Regions from separate parts of the Streptomyces sp. HUAS TT7 genome, predicted to be linked through region 4. Evidence: riboswitches for the same ligand, from Rfam matches in the RefSeq annotation. Region 4 holds a riboswitch; each other region holds the start of a gene.
The links. Region 4 has a riboswitch for cyclic di-AMP ahead of ACSHXC_RS10055 (M23 family metallopeptidase). Riboswitches for the same ligand answer to the same signal wherever they lie in the genome.
Positions count from the first base shown of each region.

Region 1: it holds a riboswitch for cyclic di-AMP, as region 4 does, so the genes downstream of both, ACSHXC_RS36565 (transglycosylase SLT domain-containing protein) here and ACSHXC_RS10055 (M23 family metallopeptidase) in region 4, are expected to answer to the same signal.
Region 2: it holds a riboswitch for cyclic di-AMP, as region 4 does, so the genes downstream of both, ACSHXC_RS23310 (transglycosylase family protein) here and ACSHXC_RS10055 (M23 family metallopeptidase) in region 4, are expected to answer to the same signal.
Region 3: it holds a riboswitch for cyclic di-AMP, as region 4 does, so the genes downstream of both, ACSHXC_RS18455 (M23 family metallopeptidase) here and ACSHXC_RS10055 (M23 family metallopeptidase) in region 4, are expected to answer to the same signal.

Region 1 is NZ_CP196175.1:8,047,043-8,052,057, reverse strand. It holds gene ACSHXC_RS36580 (nucleoside deaminase) at 1-307, opposite strand, end outside; partial or broken gene ACSHXC_RS36575 (dihydrofolate reductase family protein) at 350-700, opposite strand; gene ACSHXC_RS36570 (anti-sigma factor antagonist) at 796-1,227, opposite strand; gene ACSHXC_RS36565 (transglycosylase SLT domain-containing protein) at 1,551-2,303, opposite strand; cyclic di-AMP (ydaO/yuaA leader) riboswitch at 2,306-2,489, opposite strand; gene ACSHXC_RS36560 (carbohydrate kinase family protein) at 2,929-3,843, shown strand; gene ACSHXC_RS36555 (RraA family protein) at 3,967-4,590, shown strand; gene ACSHXC_RS36550 (hypothetical protein) at 4,671-5,015, opposite strand, start outside.
Region 2 is NZ_CP196175.1:5,147,878-5,152,892, forward strand. It holds gene ACSHXC_RS23300 (cytochrome P450 family protein) at 1-825, shown strand, start outside; gene ACSHXC_RS23305 (transglycosylase family protein) at 925-1,956, shown strand; cyclic di-AMP (ydaO/yuaA leader) riboswitch at 2,214-2,382, shown strand; gene ACSHXC_RS23310 (transglycosylase family protein) at 2,386-3,096, shown strand; gene eno (phosphopyruvate hydratase) at 3,355-4,641, shown strand; gene ACSHXC_RS23320 (FtsB family cell division protein) at 4,743-5,015, shown strand, end outside.
Region 3 is NZ_CP196175.1:4,100,347-4,105,361, reverse strand. It holds gene ACSHXC_RS18465 (MerR family transcriptional regulator) at 1-262, shown strand, start outside; gene ACSHXC_RS18460 (PP2C family protein-serine/threonine phosphatase) at 629-1,750, shown strand; cyclic di-AMP (ydaO/yuaA leader) riboswitch at 1,994-2,134, shown strand; gene ACSHXC_RS18455 (M23 family metallopeptidase) at 2,146-3,216, shown strand; gene ACSHXC_RS18450 (aldo/keto reductase) at 3,369-4,313, shown strand; gene ACSHXC_RS18445 (PrsW family intramembrane metalloprotease) at 4,305-5,015, opposite strand, start outside.
Region 4 is NZ_CP196175.1:2,262,013-2,267,027, forward strand. It holds gene ACSHXC_RS10040 (bifunctional acetate--CoA ligase family protein/GNAT family N-acetyltransferase) at 1-121, opposite strand, end outside; gene ACSHXC_RS10045 (HPr family phosphocarrier protein) at 274-555, shown strand; gene ACSHXC_RS10050 (GntR family transcriptional regulator) at 753-1,430, opposite strand; gene ACSHXC_RS10055 (M23 family metallopeptidase) at 1,640-2,407, opposite strand; cyclic di-AMP (ydaO/yuaA leader) riboswitch at 2,421-2,580, opposite strand; gene ACSHXC_RS10060 (M16 family metallopeptidase) at 2,806-4,170, opposite strand; gene ACSHXC_RS10065 (M16 family metallopeptidase) at 4,188-5,015, opposite strand, start outside.

The DNA.
Region 1 (5,015 bases), 5.8 Mb from region 4:
CCTCCCCCACGACGACGCGCGAGATGCCGAACTGCCGTACCAGGCCGCTGCAATACCAGCACGGGGACAGCGTGGTCACCATCGTCGTGCCCCGGTACGAACGTTGCCTTCCCGCATTGCGGAATGCCGACGTCTCGGCATGCAGCGAGGGATCATTGTCCTGCACCCGCCGATTGTGTCCGCGGCCCAGCACTGCTCCGTCCGCGCCGTAGAGCGCCGCGCCGATCGGGATGCCGCCCTCCGCGAGGCCCGCTCGGGCCTCCTCGACAGCCGTCGCGAGCCATTGCCTGGCCAGTTGCCGTTCCATGTTCCTCGTTCCCGCCGTCTTCCGGGTGCGTACGGGCGCCGGTTACTCGGCTGTCCGGACCCGCTCGTGGTGCAGGAGGACGACGCCGTTGCCGAAGGTGCGGGTCTCGATGAGTCGCAGCTTGTGCGTGTCGGCGCCCGAGGTCGCAAAGAGGCGCTTGCCCGTTCCGAGCAGGACCGGGTGGACGTAGAGGCGGAATTGTCGATGAGGTCGTACTGCCGGAACGTGGCGGCGAGATTCGCCCCGCCGATCACGAGGTCCCCGCCCGGACGCGCCTTGTCCGTTGACGTACCGGTGCAGCTCGTCGTCGACCATGTGCCCGTCGATTTCGCCCTCGGGCCCAGCGAAAAAGCCGTCGAGGGAGACCGACATGGGAAGGATGATCTTTCTCATCGCAGTCACCCACGCGACGATACGCCCGCCCCCGCCGACCTTCCCGTCAAGGGCGCGGGCTCTTCTTCGTGTATGCCAGAGCCCTGCGCCCAGCTCTAGTTGTCACCGGCCTTCGGTGCGGCCAGGGCGGCCCGGGCCGCTTCCTCGATCGTGGTCGTCGGCGTGAAGAGCGGGTCGAGACCGCCCGCCGTCAGGATCCGCCGATGCCAGGGCCGTACACACACCACGCCGAGGTGGCCGTCGCGCGCCCGGGTTCTCCGGAACGCCCGGCACAGCAGGGTGAGCGCGGCGCAGTCGAAGAAGTCGACGGGCCGCAGGTCCACGATCACGCGGGCGCCCGTCGGCTGTGTGGCGGCGTCGAGGTGCAGCTGTACGCCGGGCGCGGTGGCCAGGTCGACGGTGCCCTGGACCTCGACCACCGTGAACCCCTGCATCAGATAGGTACGGGCGTTGCAGCACCGGTCCGGCAGCAGCCCCGGCGGAAGCGGAACAGGCGCCGAGACGGATGGCCGAGCGGTGGTTCCCATGGCAGCTCCCGGTCCAGAACTGACCCCCGCGGGTGCGGAGGTACTCGGTTGTCGGGCAGTCACCGTGGTCCCGGGGTGACGCACTACCACCCTAGGAATAGAGCCGCATGCAGAAACGTGCAGCCTTCGAATTGTTCACCCTGGGGGGTGAACGAAATTTGCGCCGCTCCCCGTTTGAACCCTGCACACGGGGAGCGAAGCAGGTAGGGCGCCCCTATCTGCCGACTTGCGGGATCCGAAACCCCGCCACCGGATGGTCAGTTGGGGCCGTCGGCCCGGTGGGCCGGGCGCCCTCCTCAAGCGCCCGGCCCCGAGGCCGACCGTCAGTACGCCCCGAAGACGTTGTCGATCGAGCCGTACCTCTTGGCGGCGTAGTTGCACGCGGCGGTGATGTTCGCCACCGGGTCGTAGAGGTCCGTGGACGTGCCCGGCACGTGGAAGGCGTCGAAGGTGGGCTGGATGACCTGGAGCAGGCCCTTGGACGGGACGCCGTTGATGGCGTTGATGTCCCAGTTGTTGATGGCGAGCGGGTTGCCCGACGACTCACGCATGATGTTGCGGTAGATGCCGTTGTAGCTTCCCGGGATGCCGTGCTGAGCCATGACGTCCAGCGACTGCTTGATCCAGCCGTCCAGGTTGTTGGCGTACTTCGGCGCACTGGCCGTGGTCGCCGTAGTCGCCGTGGTGAGGCTCGTCGTGCGGGCGGAGCGGTCGGCACGGTCGGCCGAGGCGGCCCGGGCGGGGGCGCCGACGGTGAGCTTGAGGCCGGGCTGGATCAGGGCCGGGTTGCCGCCGATGACGCTCTGGTTGTCCTGGTACAGCTGCTTCCAGCCGCCGCTCACGTTGAGGGCGTCGGCGATCTTGGCAAGCGAGTCCCCGGCGACGACGGAGTAGCTCGTGGGGGACGCCTTCACCGCCGTGACGGGGGTGGCGGAGTGGACCGACGCGGGCGCGGCGGTGGCCGTGGTCGCACCGATCACCGGAATGGCGAGTACGGCGCCGCCCGTACCCGCGACGGCGAGGCCACGGGAGAACGAGCTGGACTTGGGGCGGCGGTGCTTGCCCTTTGCAGGCATGGTGAATTCCTCTCCTTCGCCTGCGAGGTGAGCTGTCGGGTTCGGACGGGAGATGTCCGGTCGCGGCGCACGCGACTTCACCCCAGCCGTTCCGGAATCCGGATCGGCGGCTTACCTGGGTCCCCCGCTCCTGCCATACGTGTGTGGGAGGGTCCGGACGGCGGCAGGATTCGGCGTTCCATCCGGATTGCGGTGAACGTAGACGAATACGCCGAGTGGAAACAAGCCCAGAATTCAAAGGGCGCGATCCGGGATATAGATCCACTTAAATCCACACCCGTCGGCCACCCCGCCCGACGCTCTCAACTCGCTTTCGGCCCAACCGAAATGACCCCGGCGGACCCGGGCGCCCACACCCCCGCACGTGACCCAATTCACTCGCTCTTCGAGCAACCGAACAGCCGACCCGCAAAAGAGGCGAGCCTTACTCAATAGCCACCAATTCGGACATTACAAAAACCGGAGCGACGGCGCCTCAAAGTGCCTCATTTTGGACACTTGGGACCTCTCTTATGACCCATGTCTCGCATACCGGCGACACCACACACCTCCCTTACGCCCCTGCCGGAGATCATGGTCACAGGCAGCCCTCCACGGCGGGGGCCGGCAGCGGAGGGGTGGAACGGTGATCCGAGAGAGCGCGGAGTACGACGTCCTGGTGGTCGGGGGCACGGGGGTGGACACGGTCGTACGGGTCGATTCCCTGCCGGTCCCGCCGGCCGACTCGGTGCAGGTCGGGCCCATTGAGGAGTGGCCCGGGCACACCGGCGCGAACGTGGCTCTCGGGGCCCGGGCGCTCGGCCTGGAGGTCGGCCTGATCGACTGCATCGGCGACGACTGGATCGGCTCCCGGGTCCGCGAGCTGCTGGCCGAGGGCGATGTCGACTTCGCCCCGCTGATCTCCCCGGCGGGTACCCGGCGCGCGGTGAACCTGGTGGACGCGAACGGCCGCCGGATGTCCTTCTACGACGCCCGCGACCCGGCCGACCTGCGCATGCCCCGGGACTTCTACCTCCCCCGGCTGCGCCGGACCCGCCACGTCCACCTCTCCATCATGAACTTCGCGCGCTTCCTCCTCGACGACATCGAGGCGCTCGGCGTCCCGGTCTCGACCGATCTGCACGACTGGGACGGACTGGCCGACCACCACCGGGAGTTCGCACTCCGCTCCGACCTCGTGTTCCTCAGCGCGGCGGGCGCGGGCGACAACACCCCCGCTCTGATGCGGGAGATCCTCCGCGAGGGCCGCGCGGACACGGTGGTCGCCACGGCCGGCGCCGAGGGCTCCTACCTTCTCACCCGGGACGGCGGACCGACCCCACACCACATCCCGGCGGTCGCACCCCACGCCCCCGTCGTGGACACCAGCGGCGCGGGCGACGCGTACGTCAGCGGCTTCCTGTACGGCAGGCTCACCGGCCGGGACGTACGGGAATGCGGCCGCTTCGGCACGCTGGCGGGCGCCCATGCCTGCACGGCTCCGGTCGCCACCGACCCCATCTCACAAAAAAGCCTGCTGGCGGCGCATCAGATCGCCTGAGATCATTCCGGCGTTCAAAGCCGCACACGCTCGTACCGAGGCGGCACCGAACACCCGGTGCCACCCAACTGGCGCTCCGAACAAGCCCTTATTACGCCCTGTCAAGTCCCGTCAGGAAGAAACATGAACGACATCAGCGAATTCAAGAACATTTCCCCGACCACGCTCGCCGACGTCCTGGGACGCGAGCAGGTCATGGATATCGGCATTCGCCCTTTGTGGTCCCCGATGCCGCGCGTTTCGGGTCCCGCATTCACCGTTCGGTGTCCCCCGGGCGACAACCTCATGCTGCACGCGGCCATCCACCGTGCGGAGCCCGGTTCGGTCGTCGTCGTCGAATCGGGCGACCTGGACCACGCGCTCGCCGGCGGAAACGTGTGCGCCGTCGCCCAACGCCGGGGAATCGCCGCGTTCGTGGCCGACGGTGTCATTCGTGACCTCGCCGAGGTCCGCGAGTTGGGCTTTCCCGTGTTCGCCCGGGGCGTCATTCCCATCCCCGGAACCAAGAAGGCCGTGGCCCCGCTCAACGAGCCGGTGCGCTGCGGCGGCGTGCGGGTGGACGCGGGCGACATCGTGGTGGCCGACGAGGAGGGCATCGTGGTCACTCCCCGCGCCCGCTGGGAGCAGGTGCTCCTGGACGCCCGGCGCAAGTTGGCCAAGGAGGCCGACGAATCCCTCGACATGTGGGAAGCGACGCACCGCGCCCGCATCGACAAGGCCCTGAGCGAGGGCGGCTTCGAGGGCTGAGCAGTCTTCGGCCCACCTCCCCGGCGTCCGGCCCATCTGCCGTCACGGGGCGATGTGCCTGCGTGGCCCGTCCGCGGGGACTACTGACCCGCTCCCCCGCGCGCGGTCCCCACCTCGCGGACGAGTTCGAGGCCGAGCACGCGGTCGAGGTGGGCCATGGTTTCGAACTTGGCTCCCTGCGGCACGTCGTCGGCCGTCGCCAGATCGTGGAGGAGGCGCAGGACGGCCGCGGTGTCGAGCCGATTGTCCAGGGCGGTACGGGCGGTGCTCTTGAGGTCGGCGGGGATCGGCTTCGAGGGCTGCTCGGCCCAGTCCGCCACGGCACGCCGCCAGCGGGCCATGGCGCGGCCGGCCTCGCCGACCTGCTCGGCGGTGACCGAGACCGGCTCCTCGTAGGGGTGGCTGAGCAGCAGCAGCCGTACGGC
Region 2 (5,015 bases), 2.9 Mb from region 4:
CCCATTTATGCCATCTGCGATCTGCTCGGCGTGCCCCGCGAGGACCAGGACGACTTCCGCGACTGGGCGGGCATGATGATCCGGCACGGGGGCGGCCCCCGAGGGGGTGTCGCCCGCTCCGTCAAGAAGATGCGGAACTACCTGGCCGAGCTCATCCACAAGAAGCGCGAGAACCCCGGCGACGACCTCATCTCCCGGCTCATCGAGGCCAGCGACCACGGCGAGCACCTCACCGAGAACGAAGCCGCCGCCATGGCCTTCATCCTGCTCTTCGCCGGATTCGAGACGACGGTCAACCTCATTGGCAACGGTATGTACGCCTTGCTCCGCAATCCGGGGCAGCGCGAACGGCTTCAGGACTCCCTCGCGGCCGGGGAGACCGGTCTTCTCGAAACCGGGGTCGAGGAACTTCTCCGCTACGACGGGCCCGTCGAGATGGCCACCTGGCGGTTCGCCACCCGGCCCCTGACGCTCGGCGGGCAGGACATCGCGGCCGGCGACCCCGTGCTCGTCGTGCTCGCCGCCGCTGACCGTGACCCCGGGCGCTTCGCCGATCCGGACACCCTCGACCTCGGCCGGAAGGACAACCAGCACCTCGGATACGGGCACGGGATCCACTACTGCCTCGGTGCGCCGCTCGCCCGGCTCGAAGGGCAGACCGCACTCGCCACCCTGCTGCGGCGCCTCCCTGACCTGCGGCTCGCGGTGGAACCTGACGATTTGCGCTGGCGCGGCGGGCTCATCATGCGCGGACTGCGCACCCTGCCGGTCGAGTTCACGCCCTCACCGGAAACATCCGGATGTGACGGTCCGTCAAGACTGTGACTTTTATGTGATCCCCGCTGCATCGACTTGTGACAAGCGTTCGAGTACGGCTACGTTCACCGTTCATTCGGCTCAGCAGTCACACGGAAGGCCTTATCCATGCGCTCCGGGAATGGACGGCATCGTCGACCTCGCCAGGCACCCGCTCTCGTCGTCGCGGCAGGAGTGACCGGATCGGCCATCGCGCTTCCCCTACTCGCCGCGACCGGCGCGAACGCCGCGGACGCGACCACCTGGAACCAGGTGGCCGCCTGCGAGTCCGGCGGAATGTGGAGTGCCGACTTCGGCAACGGCCTGTACGGCGGGCTCCAGTTCTCGCAGGCCACCTGGGAGGCGTACGGCGGCACGGACTACGCGCAGCGCGCCGACCTCGCCAGCCGCGCCCAACAGATAGCCGTCGCCGAGCGGGTGCTCGCGGCCAAGGGGCCGGGGGCCTTCGCGAACTGCGGCACCGGCGCCGGGCTCACCAAGGGTGGCGGCTCGGCGGACGTCGACCCGGGCGCGCCCGACACGTCGACCGGGACGCCCACGCCCGCTCCCGCGACCCCCACCGCCCCGGCGATCCCCACCGCCCCGGCGACCAAGGCGCCCGACGCCACGCCGACGCCGAGCGGCTCCACGCCCGCCACGCCGGCCCCGGGTGCCACGAAGCCGAGCGACCCGGCCAAGTCCCCGACGCCGTCCGCGTCCACCCCGGCGAGCCCCGGCAAGCACCGCGGGGCGCCCTCGCCGGAGGAGAGCGCGGGCACGGCGCCGGGCGGTACGTCCCCGTCCGCCCCGACGACCGGTCAGGCCGACCCGGGCACGCCGGCCGGTACGAGTGGTTCGAACAATTCGGGCAACTCCCCCGATAGCCGCGATTCCGGACGGCACGCCTCGCGAGGTGACGATGCCTCACGTGAGTCCGGTAACGCCCCTGCCGCGAACGGCGACTACACCGTCCGCCCCGGCGACAATCTGTCGGCCATCGCCGAGGCGAACAAGATCCAGGGCGGCTGGCCCGCGCTGTACCACGCCAACGAGAAGCTGATCGGCACCGACCCCAACCTCATCCTGCCTGGCCAGAGCCTGGACCTGAAGGATGCGGCAGCGGCTGTGGCGAACCCGAAGTCGGCGCCGAAGCAGGGTTAGTTCGCAGCCCTATGTCCGGTTCGTGCAAGTGAGACATGGGTCTCTTCGCCTCAACTGGCGTGTCCCGTCTGCCCGGTCCGTCCGCCCCGCCCCTCACCTGCGGAAACGCCCCTTCTGTGGCGGCAAGTAGGGGGGATTTCTCCCCGATGTGCGTCTTTGAACATTGGCGGGGCGTGTGTTTTCGTCGGACTCGCTCGTCACCACGAGCCCCGTCGACCGAGCACGCCGAATCCTGCCGTCGGCCGACGGGAACAGCCGACGCTTATGCGCCGTAGGCAGGAGCGGGGGACCCAAGGTAAGTGCCGGGCCCGGCAGTTCACGTAACTGCCGCAACGGCTTGGGGTGAAGACGGGCGCATCGACGCTCGGCCGGGCAGCTCACGCCCGAACCCGACAGCTCACCTCGCAGGCGTCGGTGAGGAGAACCTCCATGCTGCTTTCCGGCAAGGGCAAGCACCGTCGCCCGTCCAAGGCCGTCCGTGTCGCCACGCTGGCCGGTGTCACCGGCGCCGCCGTGGCCGCCCCGCTGATGGCGGCGGGCAACGCCTCCGCCGCATCCGTCCAGACCTGGGACGCCGTCGCCCAGTGCGAGTCCGGCGGCAACTGGTCCATCAACACCGGCAACGGCTACTACGGCGGCCTGCAGTTCTCGCAGTCCTCCTGGGCCGCCGCCGGCGGCACCCAGTACGCCTCGCGCGCCGACCTCGCCACCAAGGGCCAGCAGATAGCCACCGCCGAGAAGCTGCTCGCGATGCAGGGCCCGGGTGCCTGGGGCTGCGCGAGCGCCGGCAACCTGACGTCCGGCGGCAGCAAGGCCGACGTGGACACCTCCGGTTCGTCCTCGAAGCCGAAGTCCTCGAAGTCTTCGGAGTCCTCGAAGCCGAAGCAGCAGGCCCAGCCGCAGCCGAAGGCGAAGAAGTCCGAGCGCACCGAGTCCGCGCCGGCCGCCCGCGACGAGCAGCGCACCGAGCCGGTCAAGCAGGGCAACGGCGAATACACCGTCAAGTCCGGCGACACCCTCGGCGGCATCGCCGCCGCCAACGGAGTCAAGGGCGGCTGGCAGAAGCTGTTCGAGCTGAACAAGGACATCGTCAAGGACGCGAACCTGATCTTCCCGGGCCAGAAGCTGCACCTCGGCTGAGACCGACCCGCCCCCAGATCGCCCCGGCCCGGCGCGCATTCCCCCGTACGCGCCGGGCCGGGGTTTTCGCTGTTACCCGGCAGTAGTGTTGTGGTCCTTTGCCCGGAATCAGGGCCTTTGGGCCCTTTTTCGTCCCAGGAGGCGGGCACTCGGCTGGCCGGAGCTCCAGAGCCGGTTAGGCTCTTGTCGCAAGGCGAACGCGACCCCGCACGACCTTGCACTGCTTGCGTCACATCTAGCGTCACATCCCAGAAGGAGATGCTCGTGCCGTCCATCGACGTCGTCGTAGCCCGGGAAATCCTGGACTCCCGAGGCAACCCCACGGTCGAGGTCGAGGTCGGCCTCGACGACGGCAGCACCGGTCGTGCTGCAGTTCCGTCCGGCGCCTCCACCGGTGCCTTCGAGGCCATCGAGCTTCGTGACGGTGACCCGAACCGCTACGGCGGCAAGGGTGTCGAGAAGGCCGTCCTCGCCGTCATCGAGCAGATCGGCCCGGAGCTCGTCGGCTACGACGCCACCGAGCAGCGCCTGATCGACCAGGCCATGTTCGACCTGGATGCCACGGACAACAAGGGCTCGCTCGGCGCCAACGCCATCCTCGGCGTCTCCCTCGCCGTCGCGCACGCCGCCTCCGAGGCCAGCGACCTGCCGCTGTTCCGCTACCTGGGCGGCCCGAACGCGCACCTGCTGCCCGTCCCGATGATGAACATCCTCAACGGTGGGTCGCACGCCGACTCCAACGTCGACATCCAGGAGTTCATGATCGCCCCGATCGGCGCGGAGTCCTTCTCCGAGGCCCTTCGCTGGGGTGCCGAGGTCTACCACACGCTCAAGGGCGTCCTGAAGCGCAAGGGCCTGTCCACCGGCCTCGGCGACGAGGGCGGCTTCGCGCCGAACCTGGAGTCCAACCGCGCCGCCCTGGACCTCATCCTCGAGGCCATCAAGGAAGCCGGCTACGCCCCGGGCAAGGACATCGCGCTCGCGCTCGACGTCGCCGCGTCCGAGTTCTACAAGGACGGCAAGTACGAGTTCGAGGGCAAGTCCCGCTCGGCCGCCGAGATGACCGAGTACTACGAGGAGCTCGTCTCCGCGTACCCGCTGGTCTCCATCGAGGACCCGCTGTTCGAGGACGACTGGGCCGGCTGGAACACCATCACCTCGCGCCTCGGCTCCAAGGTCCAGATCGTCGGCGACGACCTGTTCGTCACCAACCCCGAGCGTCTCTCGCGCGGCATCGAGGAGGGCTCCGCCAACGCCCTGCTCGTCAAGGTCAACCAGATCGGTTCGCTGACCGAGACCCTGGACGCCGTCGAGATGGCCCAACGCAACGGCTTCAAGTGCATGATGTCCCACCGCTCCGGCGAGACCGAGGACGTCACCATCGCCGACCTCGCCGTCGCGGTGAACTGCGGCCAGATCAAGACCGGCGCCCCGGCCCGCTCGGACCGCGTCGCCAAGTACAACCAGCTGCTGCGCATCGAGGAGATCCTCGACGACGCCGCGGTCTACGCGGGCCGCTCCGCCTTCCCGCGTTTCAAGGGCTGACATTTGATGGGCTAAAGCCCTAGCCAGTCGTACGTACGTCCCCGGCCGCGGTCCCGTACCGTGTCCGGGGACGTACGTGTGTAAGGGGAGGCGGGAGAGCGATGGGCAAGAACGCCAAGACCGCGGACCGTGACCGGTTCTCCACCGCGGCCCGGCTCAAGGTGCTCGGCGAGCAGACCGCTGCCCGCGTCTACCGATCGCAGACCAAACGGCAGGCCCGCCGCTCCCGGCTCACCGGCCGGGCGGCGCTGCTCGCCCTGGTCCTCTGCTCGCTGATCGTGGCGCTCGCCTACCCGATGCGGCAGTACGTCTCGCAGCGCGCCGACATCTCAGACCAGAAGCGCAGGGCCGTCGAGGCCCAGAAGGCGGTCGAG
Region 3 (5,015 bases), 1.8 Mb from region 4:
GCACCAGGCCGGGCTCGCGGCCGACGGTGACGAGGCGCAGGACATCGCGCGGCGCCATGTCGCCTGGCTGTCCACCACGGCGAGCGTCGGCAGGTCGTACGTCATCGGGCTCGGCCGGATGTACGTCGACGACCCGCGCTTCGGCGTCAACTACGACAAGCACGGCGAGGGCACGGCGGCCTTCGTACGGGACGGCCTGACGGTGTACGCCGAGCGGCACCTCACGGACGGGCCGGACGCCAGGGGCGCGTGCGGGGAGTAGTCTCGCGTGCGCCATGAGTGAGCGCAGGAATATCGGGACACGGGTGGGGACACGGCGGAAGGTGCCTGTCGTGTTGCTGCTCGCCGTGGGTGCGTTCCTGCTGAGCGGCTGCGAGGAGCTGGGGGAGCCCCTCCCCGTCAACGGGGCGTCGGCCGCCGGGTCCGCGGGCCCCGCGCACGGCTGCCGCCTGAATCGTGGCGGCTGGGCCGAGCTGCCGTGCGTGCCCGACCAGGGTGCGAACCATCGCCACACCAGGGGAAGCTGCGCCCGGGGACGCCCGGGGCCCCACCGCTGCCGCCGCCGCTGACTGCCCCGGTTGGGTGCGGCCGAGTCGCCGCGGGAGCCGGGAAGCGCCAGGCTGGACGGGTGCGGCAGCGAGCAGAGGGCGACGGGCGCCTGGTACGGGCGCTACCCGTACTGCTGATCGTCGTCGGCTTCGTTTTCGACGCCTCGACCCCGCCCGACCTGACCGCCGCCGCGCTGTTCGCGGGCGCGCCGGTCGTCGCCGCCCCGTTCTACTCGGGCCGCGGCACCGCTCTCGTGGGCCTGGGTTCGTTGGCCGCCGTCGTGGCGCTCTGGTTCATACACGATCTGCCCAACCTCGGCGAAGGGTCCAGCGAGCTGTTCACCGTGCTCACGGTGGGCGCGCTCGCCCTCGTCATCAACCGCATCCTGCGCCGCAGCGGCGAACAGCTCGCCTCCCAGCGCGTCATCGCGGAGACCGCCCAGCGCGCCGTGCTGCCCACACCGGCGCCCCGTATCGGCGGGCTCAATGTCGCCGCGCGGTACGAGGCCGCGCAGGCGGACGCCTTCATCGGCGGGGACCTGTTCGCCGTGCAGGACACCCCGTACGGGGTCCGGCTCATCGTCGGCGACGTACGCGGCAAGGGGCTCCAGGCGGTGGAGGCCGTCGCCGTGGTGATCGGTGCGTTCCGGGAGGCCGCCGAGCAGGAGTCCTCCCTGGAGGCGGTCGCCCAGCGCCTGGAGCGGGCGCTGGCCCGCGAGGGCACCCGGCGCGACCGGCTGGACGCGGTCGAGGGGTTCACCACCGCGCTGCTCGCCGAGATCCCGCGCGGTGACGGCACCGTACGCCTGGTGAACCGGGGGCACCCCGAGCCGTTCATGCTGCAGGCGGACGGCTCGCTCGACGCGCTCGTGCCGTCCGAGCCCGCGCTGCCGCTCGGCATGGCCGATCTCGGGGTGTGGCCGGACCGGGCGGACGTGCGCCCCTTCCCGCCCGGGGCGACGCTGCTGCTCTACACCGACGGCCTGTCCGAGGCGCGCGACGGCTCCGGCGTCTTCTACGACCCCGGCACCCGGCTGCGCGGCGCGATCTTCCCCGGCCCGGAGGAGGTCCTGGACGCGCTCGTCGACGACGTACGCCGCTACACGGGCGGCGGCTCCAACGACGACATGGCGCTGCTCGCGGTGGCTCGCCCGGCCGAGGGCCAGCCGCAGCGGCGCCGCACGGTCAAGATCGTGAAGTAGAGGGCGTCACGGTGTGTGCCCGAAGGGTGCCGCTGCGCATAACAATTGACACACTGTCAGAAAGCGGGTGTGGCGAGGGTGACCCTGAGAGGCTGTCAACTCGCCCGATTTGAACCGGCTATGGGGTACTAAGTCCCGGCCGGGACCGTTAACGATCAATGGGAACGGCTTGGAATCCGCCCCCGCTGTCTATTAACGTTCGATAACGCAGCGCGGTCGTCCCAGTCGCCGCCAAGGCGGCACCGTGCGCATGCGCCGAATCCCGCGAGGGAACCGGGGAACCATCAAACTTGGGGTGAATCGGACGTCCGTTATGGACGCTCGTAGGAGACCTTCCTGCTCCGAACCCGGCAGCTAACCCGGTAGGCGGTAAGGAAGGAAAGGAGCGCGCCTTCGTGGCGTCCAACGAGCCTGCCCTCAACACCCCCCTGCCCCCTGTTTCGCTGTACGGGGACGTACCCGGCGAGACCGAGAGCTGGGAGGAGTGGGACCCGACCGAGGAGTCCGTACGTCCGGTACGCGGCCGGCACCGGGTGGCCAAGCAGCGTGGCGGGCTCGCCCGCAGCTCCACGGTGCTGGGCGTCGGCGTCATCGCCGCGGTCGGCGCGGGCGGCATGGCCACCGCGCAGACCAAGCCGCCGGTCTCCATATCGCTGCCCGACTCCATATCCGAGAACCTGCCCGACCTCGGGTCGCTGCCCGGCGTCGGCGAGCTGGTCTCGCACGACAGCCCGGATGCTCCCAAGACCGCTGCCGCCAGGGCCGATCAGAAGATCGCCGCCTCGCCGCTGACCATGACGGGGCTGTCCACCAGCGAGGCCGAGCAGGGTGCCACCGACGCGGGCGAGGCGCTGCGCGCCCGCATCCTCCAGCAGGCCGAGCAGCAGAAGGCCAGTGCGGTCGCCGAGGCGAAGGCGGCCGCGCAGAAGGCCGCGGCGGAGAAGGCGGCCGCCGACGCCAAGGCCAAGCAGGACGCGGCCGCCGCCAAGGCCGCCGCCGAGAAGAAGGCGGCCGAGGAGGCCGCGGCCAAGAAGGCGGAGGAGGAGCGGCTCGCCAAGCTGGCCGCGAGCTACTCGCTGCCGGTCGGCTCGTACACGATCACCTCCACCTTCGGCGAGGCCGGCTCGATGTGGTCCTCCGGCCACCACACCGGCCTCGACTTCGCCGCCCCCACGGGGACGCCGCTCAAGGCCATCCACTCCGGGACGATCAAGTCGGCGGGCTGGGCCGGGGCGTACGGCTACCGCACGGTGATCACGCTGGATGACGGCAGTGAGCTCTGGTACTGCCACCAGTCTTCGCTGGCGGTGAGTGAGGGGCAGAAGGTGTCGACGGGTGACGTGATCGGTCGCGTGGGCGCGACCGGGAACGTGACGGGGCCGCACCTCCACCTGGAGGTCCACACCCCGTCCGGCACGGGCATCGACCCGATGACCTGGCTCCAGTCGAAGGGGCTCAACCCCTGAGGTGGCTAATGACGGGCAGCAGCCACCCCTAGCCCGTCCGGCGTTTGAGGACGAGCGCCTTTAAGGCGCGATCGGGGTCTGGGGCGGAGCCCCAGTTGCTTGCGGGCGGGGGTGCCCGGAATAGCCACCCCCGTAAGGGAGTTGATCAACTCATGACCTCTCTCCGTGTGCTCGGCAGCTCCGACCTCTCCGTCTTCCCCCTTTCCCTCGGCGGCAACGTCTTCGGCTGGACAGCCGACCAGGACCAGTCCTTCGCCGTCCTGGACGCCTACACCCACGGCGGCGGCAACTTCGTCGACACCGCCGACCTGTATTCCGCCTGGGGCGAGGGAAACTCCGGTGGCGAGTCCGAGGCGATCATCGGGAAGTGGCTGGCCGCCCGCGGCAACCGGGACGACGTGGTCGTGGCCACCAAGGTCGGGGCGCTGCCCGGCTACAAGGGCCTGGCCCCGACCAACATCAAGGCCGCCGTCGAGGAGTCGCTGCGCCGCCTCGGCACCGATTACATCGACCTGTACTACACGCACTTCGACGACCCCTCCGTCCCCGTCGAGGAGATCGTGACCGCCCTGGACCAGCTGGTGCGGGACGGCAAGGTCCGCGCGCTCGGCGCCTCCAACATCAGCCCGGAGCGGCTCCAGGAGTCCCTGGACTTCTCCGACCGCGAGGGCCTCGCCAAGTACGCGGTGCTGCAGCCGCACTACAACCTGGTCTCGCGCGGCACCTACGAGGGCGCCCTCCAGGAGACCGCGTCCCGCGCGGGCCTGGCCGCCGTCCCCTACTTCTCGCTCGCCTCCGGCTTCCTCACCGGCAAGTACCGCCCGGGCCAGTCCGTGAACAGCCTGCGGGCCGAGGGCGCGGGGGAGCACCTGGAGACCGAGCGGGGCCGCAGGGTGCTCGCCGCGCTCGACAAGGCCGCCCAGGAGACCGGCGCCGAGATCGCCACGGTGGCGCTGGCCTGGCTGGCCGCCCGGCCGACCGTCGCGGCGCCCATCGCCTCGGCCCGTACCGTCGAGCAGCTCCCGGCGCTGCTCGCGGTCGCCGACCTGGAGCTGACCGACGCGCAGGTCGCCGAGCTGACGGCCGCCTCAGCGTAGGTACGGGTTGTACGGCGCCGGGCCCGCGGCCGGGCCCGGCTGCCCGTAGGGAACCTGCGGAACGTAGGGAACATACGGCGCGTACTGGGCGTGCTGGGTGTACGGGTGCGGCGGGCCCGGCTGCGGGGGCAGCCAGATCCGGCCCGTGGCCCCCGCCGCGTACAGCAGCGCCGGGCCTGCGACCGGCTTGCGCTCCCACAGATGGTGGAGCAGCTCCTGCTCGCGGGCGGCGAAGTCGGGACCGGGGCCGACCGCGCCCGCGCTGCGGTAGGCGCGGTGCCGCAGGAAGGCGAGCGCGGTCGCGAACGCCTCGTACTCGGCGACCGCCCGCGCCGCCGGCTTCCCCCCGAAGGTGCGGTGCGCGAAGTCGCGGGCCGTCGCGCGGGCCGCCATCGAGGACAGCGCGAGCGGCTCCGCGGGCCCGAGCCAGCCAGCCGCGGCATAGGCGGGCAGCTCGGCGGCGACCGTACGCAGCTCGCGCTGCCGGCTCCAGATCGCGAGCCAGGTGAGCAGCCCGAACACCGGCACCATGAACGCCCCGTACACGATGTAGAAGCCGTACACCCCGAACAGCGTCGAGCTGTTCCACAGGGCGTGCATGCCCATCGCGCAGACCAGGCCGCCCAGCGGGAACACGACGCGGCGCAGCCGCTTGCCGGGCGCCGCGAGCGCGGCCGCGCCGAACCCGATGCCGGTGAGCAC
Region 4 (5,015 bases):
AGGAGACGAGCCGCTCGGCGTCCTCGGTGGTGATGGGCCTGATGCGCGCGGTGCCGCCGTCGCGGAGCACCACGTCGGCCTCCCAGTGAGCCGGGTACGCGGGGTCGGACGCCGTCGTCATACCGAAAGCGTACGGGTCGCGGGGCCGTACGGGGCGGGGCAAGGTGGACAGGGCCGATCGGCGGCGCGCCCGGGCCCAAGGTCGGTACGAGCACCGCGCACCACATGAGAGACTGGTCTAGACAACCGTCAGAGATTTCGAAGGGCAACACCATGGCTGAGCGCCGCGTCAACGTCGGCTGGGCCGAGGGCCTGCACGCCCGCCCCGCGTCCATCTTCGTCCGTGCCGCCACGGCTGCCGGAGTCCCCATGACGATCGCCAAGGCCGACGGCAACCCGGTCAACGCCGCGTCCATGCTCGCGGTGCTCGGTCTGGGTGCGCAGGGCGGCGAGGAGATCGTGCTGGCCTCCGACGCCGAGGGCGCGGACGTCGCACTCGACCGGCTGGCCAAGCTGGTCGCCGAGGGTCTTGAGGAGCTCCCCGAGACCGTCTGATCCGGTCGGCGCGACACCGCGTCACACCGAAGGACCGCTGATCCCGAATTCGGGCCCGGCGGTCCTTTCGCTTTCCCCCGGCATGGGGCGTGCGCGATGCATTGAGTTCTCGCGGGCATGGGGTGCGCGGAAAATCCTGATTCCGGGCAGCACAATGCGGTGCGCTTTATTTCCTTTCTTTGTATACGGCCGTGCTGTTAAGTGCGGGCGCTCGCGGTGTTTACGGCATGTTGCGAAGTTCTCACGGGTGCGGGCCCGCGCAGCCGATGGGCGGAAAATGATCGCTCGGCGTGCAGGGCGGTGAGCGAGCGGGCGCGTTCGGTATCCCCGCGGGCCACCGCGTCGGTGATCGCGCCGAGTTCGGCCCAGGCCTCGGCCGGGCGGGCCGGCACCTCGACCGCGTACATCCAGGCGACCTTGTGCCTCAACTGCGTGAGCAGCGCGATCAGTCCGGGGCTCGCGGAGGCCTGGGCGAGCGTCTCGTGGAACCAGCCGCCGAGCGGGCGCAGATCCTCGCCCTGGCCGCGCCTGGCCCGGTCCTGACCCAGCCTCACCAGGCCGCGCAGCACCTTGAGATGGGCCTCGCTGCGGCGGCCCGCAGCACGGGCGGCGGCCAACGGCTCAAGGACCAGGCGCAGTTCGAGGAGGTCGGCGGCCTCCAGCTCGGTGGGCTCGGCCACGCAGGCGCCGGCGTGTCTGCGGGTGGTGACGAACCCCTCGGACTCCAGGGTGCGCAGGGCCTCGCGGACCGGGACGCGCGATACCCCGTAACGGCGTGCGAGGACTTCCTCGGTGAGCCGGCTGCCCCGCTCGAAGACACCCGAGACGATGTCGTCGCGGATTGCCGTGCATACCGAATGCGCCGGAATACGCATGGCCGAACCTCCGCCTCAATCCCCGCGAAACGCGATCGCGCAACGCCTGTTCAGCGACTCTATGGCAGGCCTTGTTAATTCCCGGTGACGAGCCGGAATCAATGGATTTCTTTTGGCCAATGCCGAAGGCCCCCGGCGGCGTGCCGGGGGCCTTCGGTGTGCGCGGGGGCGCTTCGGACGTCCTGGACGTCTCGTACGCCTCGGATGTCTCAGACGGAGACGCCGTGCGAGCGCAGGTAGGCGATGGGGTCGATGTCCGAGCCGTACTCCGGGCCGGTGCGGGCCTCGAAGTGGAGGTGCGGGCCGGTGGTGTTGCCGGTGTTGCCCGACAGGGCGATCTGCTGGCCCGGCTCGACGGTCTGGCCGACGGAGACCTGGATGACCGAGAGGTGGCCGTACTGGGTGTACGTGCCGTCGTGCATCTTGACCACGACGTTGTTGCCGTACGCGCCGCCGTTGCCGGCCTCGACGACGGTGCCCAGACCCACGGCGTGCACCGAAGTGCCGATCCCCGCATGGAAGTCGATGCCGGTGTGGCTGCCGGAGGACCACAGGGATCCGCCGGTCTTGTAGCCGGTGGACACATAACTGTCGGATATGGGGGCCACGAAGGTGTTGAGGCGCTTGCGCTCGGCCTCGCGCGCGGCACGCTCCTTGGCCTCGCGTGCCTCCTTGGCCCGCTGCTCGGCCTTCGCCTTGGCGGCGGCCTCGGCCTCGGCCTTCGCCTTGGCCTTCGCGGCGGCCTGCTTCTGCGCGTCGGCCTGGGCGCCCACCTGGTCGGCGATGCTGTCACCGATGACGATGGCCTGGGTCAGGCCCGTGTCGGCGGTGGTGGTGCTCGGGGCCGCCATGGCCGGGGAGGCGAGGGTGCCTACGACTCCGGCGGTGGCGAGGGTGGCGATGCCCGCGATGTTCGCGCTGCGGCGCGTCATACGGCTGGGCGCGCGATGCTTCCCGGTGGCACGGGTGAACGCCATGGAGTGGCGGTGTCCTTTCCTTCCATCTCGCCTACCGGGTTAGCTGACGGGTTCGGAGCAGGAAGGTCTCCTACGGGCTCCTCCGCGGGCGGAGGCGTCCGATTCACCCCAGGGACTGAGTGGGTCCCCGGCTCCCCAGGCTCGCGCCTTCGGGGACTCGGCGATCGCTGTCCGGTGCCGCGGCTGCGACGGGTGGTGACGGACAGCGGGACCGACGCTAGACGGCTGATCTTTCAATCACCAAACAGACACCGGTTTTTGTAGCGCACGCCACATGACAGACAGGCAACCTCCCCTACAAAACGGACATTAAGGAGGACCCCGGCGGCGCATCCGCCACCGGGGTCCCGCAACCCTCCGTCGTCCGCGTGCCTCGGTCGGCCCGGACGATGCCTCAATCAGCCTGCTACGACGGTCACTTCGCCGATTCCGAGCGCCCTGACCGGCTCCTCGATCTGTGCCGCGTCCCCCACGAGGACCGTGACGAGCCGGTCGGCGGGGAAGGCGTTGACGACGGCCGCCGTCGCCTCCACGGTGCCGGTCTCCGCGAGCAGCGCGTACAACTGCGCCTGGTAGTCGTCCGGGAGGTGCTGCTCGACCTGGTCGGCCAGCGTCCCCGCGACGGCCGCCGCGGTCTCGTACTTGAGCGGCGCGACGCCCACCAGGTTCTGCACGGCCGTCTCGCGCTCGGCGTCCGTGAGGCCTTCGGCGGCCAGCGTGCGCAGCACCTTCCACAGGTCGTCGAGGGCCGGGCCGGTGTGCGGGGTGTCGACCGAGCCGCTGATGGCGAGCATGGCCGCGCCGCCGTCCGGCCCCGAGCGCAGCACCTGGCCGAACGCGCGGACACCGTAGGTGTAGCCCTTCTCCTCGCGCAGCACGCGGTCCAGGCGCGAGGTGAGGGTGCCGCCCAGGCAGTACGTGCCGAGGACCTGGGCCGGCCAGACCCGGTCGTGCCGGTCGGCGCCGACGCGGCCGATGAGCAGCTGGGTCTGGACGGCGCCGGGGCGGTCCACGATGACGACCCGGCCGGTGTCGTCGGCGGTGATCGGCGGCATGGGGCGCGGCTCGGCCGTATTGCCGGTCCAGTCGCCCAGGGTGTCCGCGAGGATCGCGTCGAGGTCGGTGCCCGACAGGTCGCCGACGACGACGGTGACGGTCGTCGCGGGGCGCACATACGCCTCGTAGAAGGCGCGCACCGCGGCCGCGTCGATGGCGGCGACGGTCTCCTCGGTGCCCTGGCGGGGCCGGGACATGCGCGCGGAGGCCGGGAACAGCTCCTTGGAGAGCTGCTTGGCGGCCCGCCGGGACGGGTTGGCCTGCTCGTGCGGGATCTCGTCGAGCCGGTTGCGTACGAGCCGCTCGACCTCGGAGTCGGCGAACGCGGGGGCCCGCAGCGCCTCGGCGAGCAGCGAGAGCGCCTTGGGCAGCCGGGAGACCGGCACTTCGAGGGAGACCCGGACGCCGGGGTGGTCGGCGTGCGCGTCGATGGTGGCGCCGCACCGCTCCAGCTCGGCGGCGAACTCCTCGGCCGAGTGCTTGTCGGTGCCCTCGGTCAGGGCGCGCGCCATGATCGTGGCGACGCCGTCGAGGCCCTCGGGCTCGGCGTCCAGCGGGGCCGCGAGGAAGATCTCCACGGCGACGACCTGCTGGCCGGGGCGGTGGCAGCGCAGCACGGTCAGGCCGTTGGCGAGCGTGCCGCGCTCGGGGGCCGGGAAGGCCCACGGCGTGGCGGTGCCGGCGACCGGCTGCGGGTGGAATTCCATGGTCACGACAGCGTCCGTCACTGGCCCGCCTCTTCCTCTTCGTTGCCTGCCTCGGGTGCCGCGGTGGGCTCGTACACCAGGACGGCCCGGTTGTCGGGGCGCAGGGTCGCGGCGGCGACCGCCTTGACCTCTTCCGCGGTGATGTCCAGAACGCGGTCGACGGCCGTCAGGGCGAGCTGCGGGTCGCCGAACAGCACGGCGTACCGGCACAGTTCGTCGGCGCGGCCGGCCACGGTGCCGAGCCGGTCGAGCCACTCGCGCTCCAACTGGGCCTGGGCGCGCTCCATCTCCTCCTCGGTCGGGCCCTCCTCGGCGAACCGGGCGAGCTCCTCGTCGACCGCGGCCTCGATGTCGGGGACCTCGACGCCGGCCGACGTCTTGACGTCCAGCCAGCCGAGCGAGGGGGCGCCGGCGAGCCGCAGCAGACCGAACCCGGCCGCCACGGCGCTCTGGTCGCGGCGGACCAGGCGGTTGTGCAGCCGGGAGGACTCGCCGCCGCCGAGGACGGTCAGCGCCAGGTCGGCGGCGTCCGCCTCGCGGGTGCCGTCGTGGGGCAGCCGGTAGGCGGCCATCAGGGCGCGCGCCGGGACGTCCTCCTCGACGACCTCGCGCAGCTGCCCGCCCATGGTGTCGGGCAGCGCGCCGTCGCGCGGCGGCTGCTTGCCGTCGTGGGTGGGGATGGAGCCGAAGTACTTCTCGACCCAGGCCAGCGTCTGCTCGGGGTCGATGTCGCCGACCACCGCGAGCACCGCGTTGTTGGGCGCGTAGTACGTACGGAAGAAGTTCCGGGCGTCTTCGAGGGTCGCCGCGTCCAGGTCGGCCATCGAGCCGATCGGCGTGTGGTG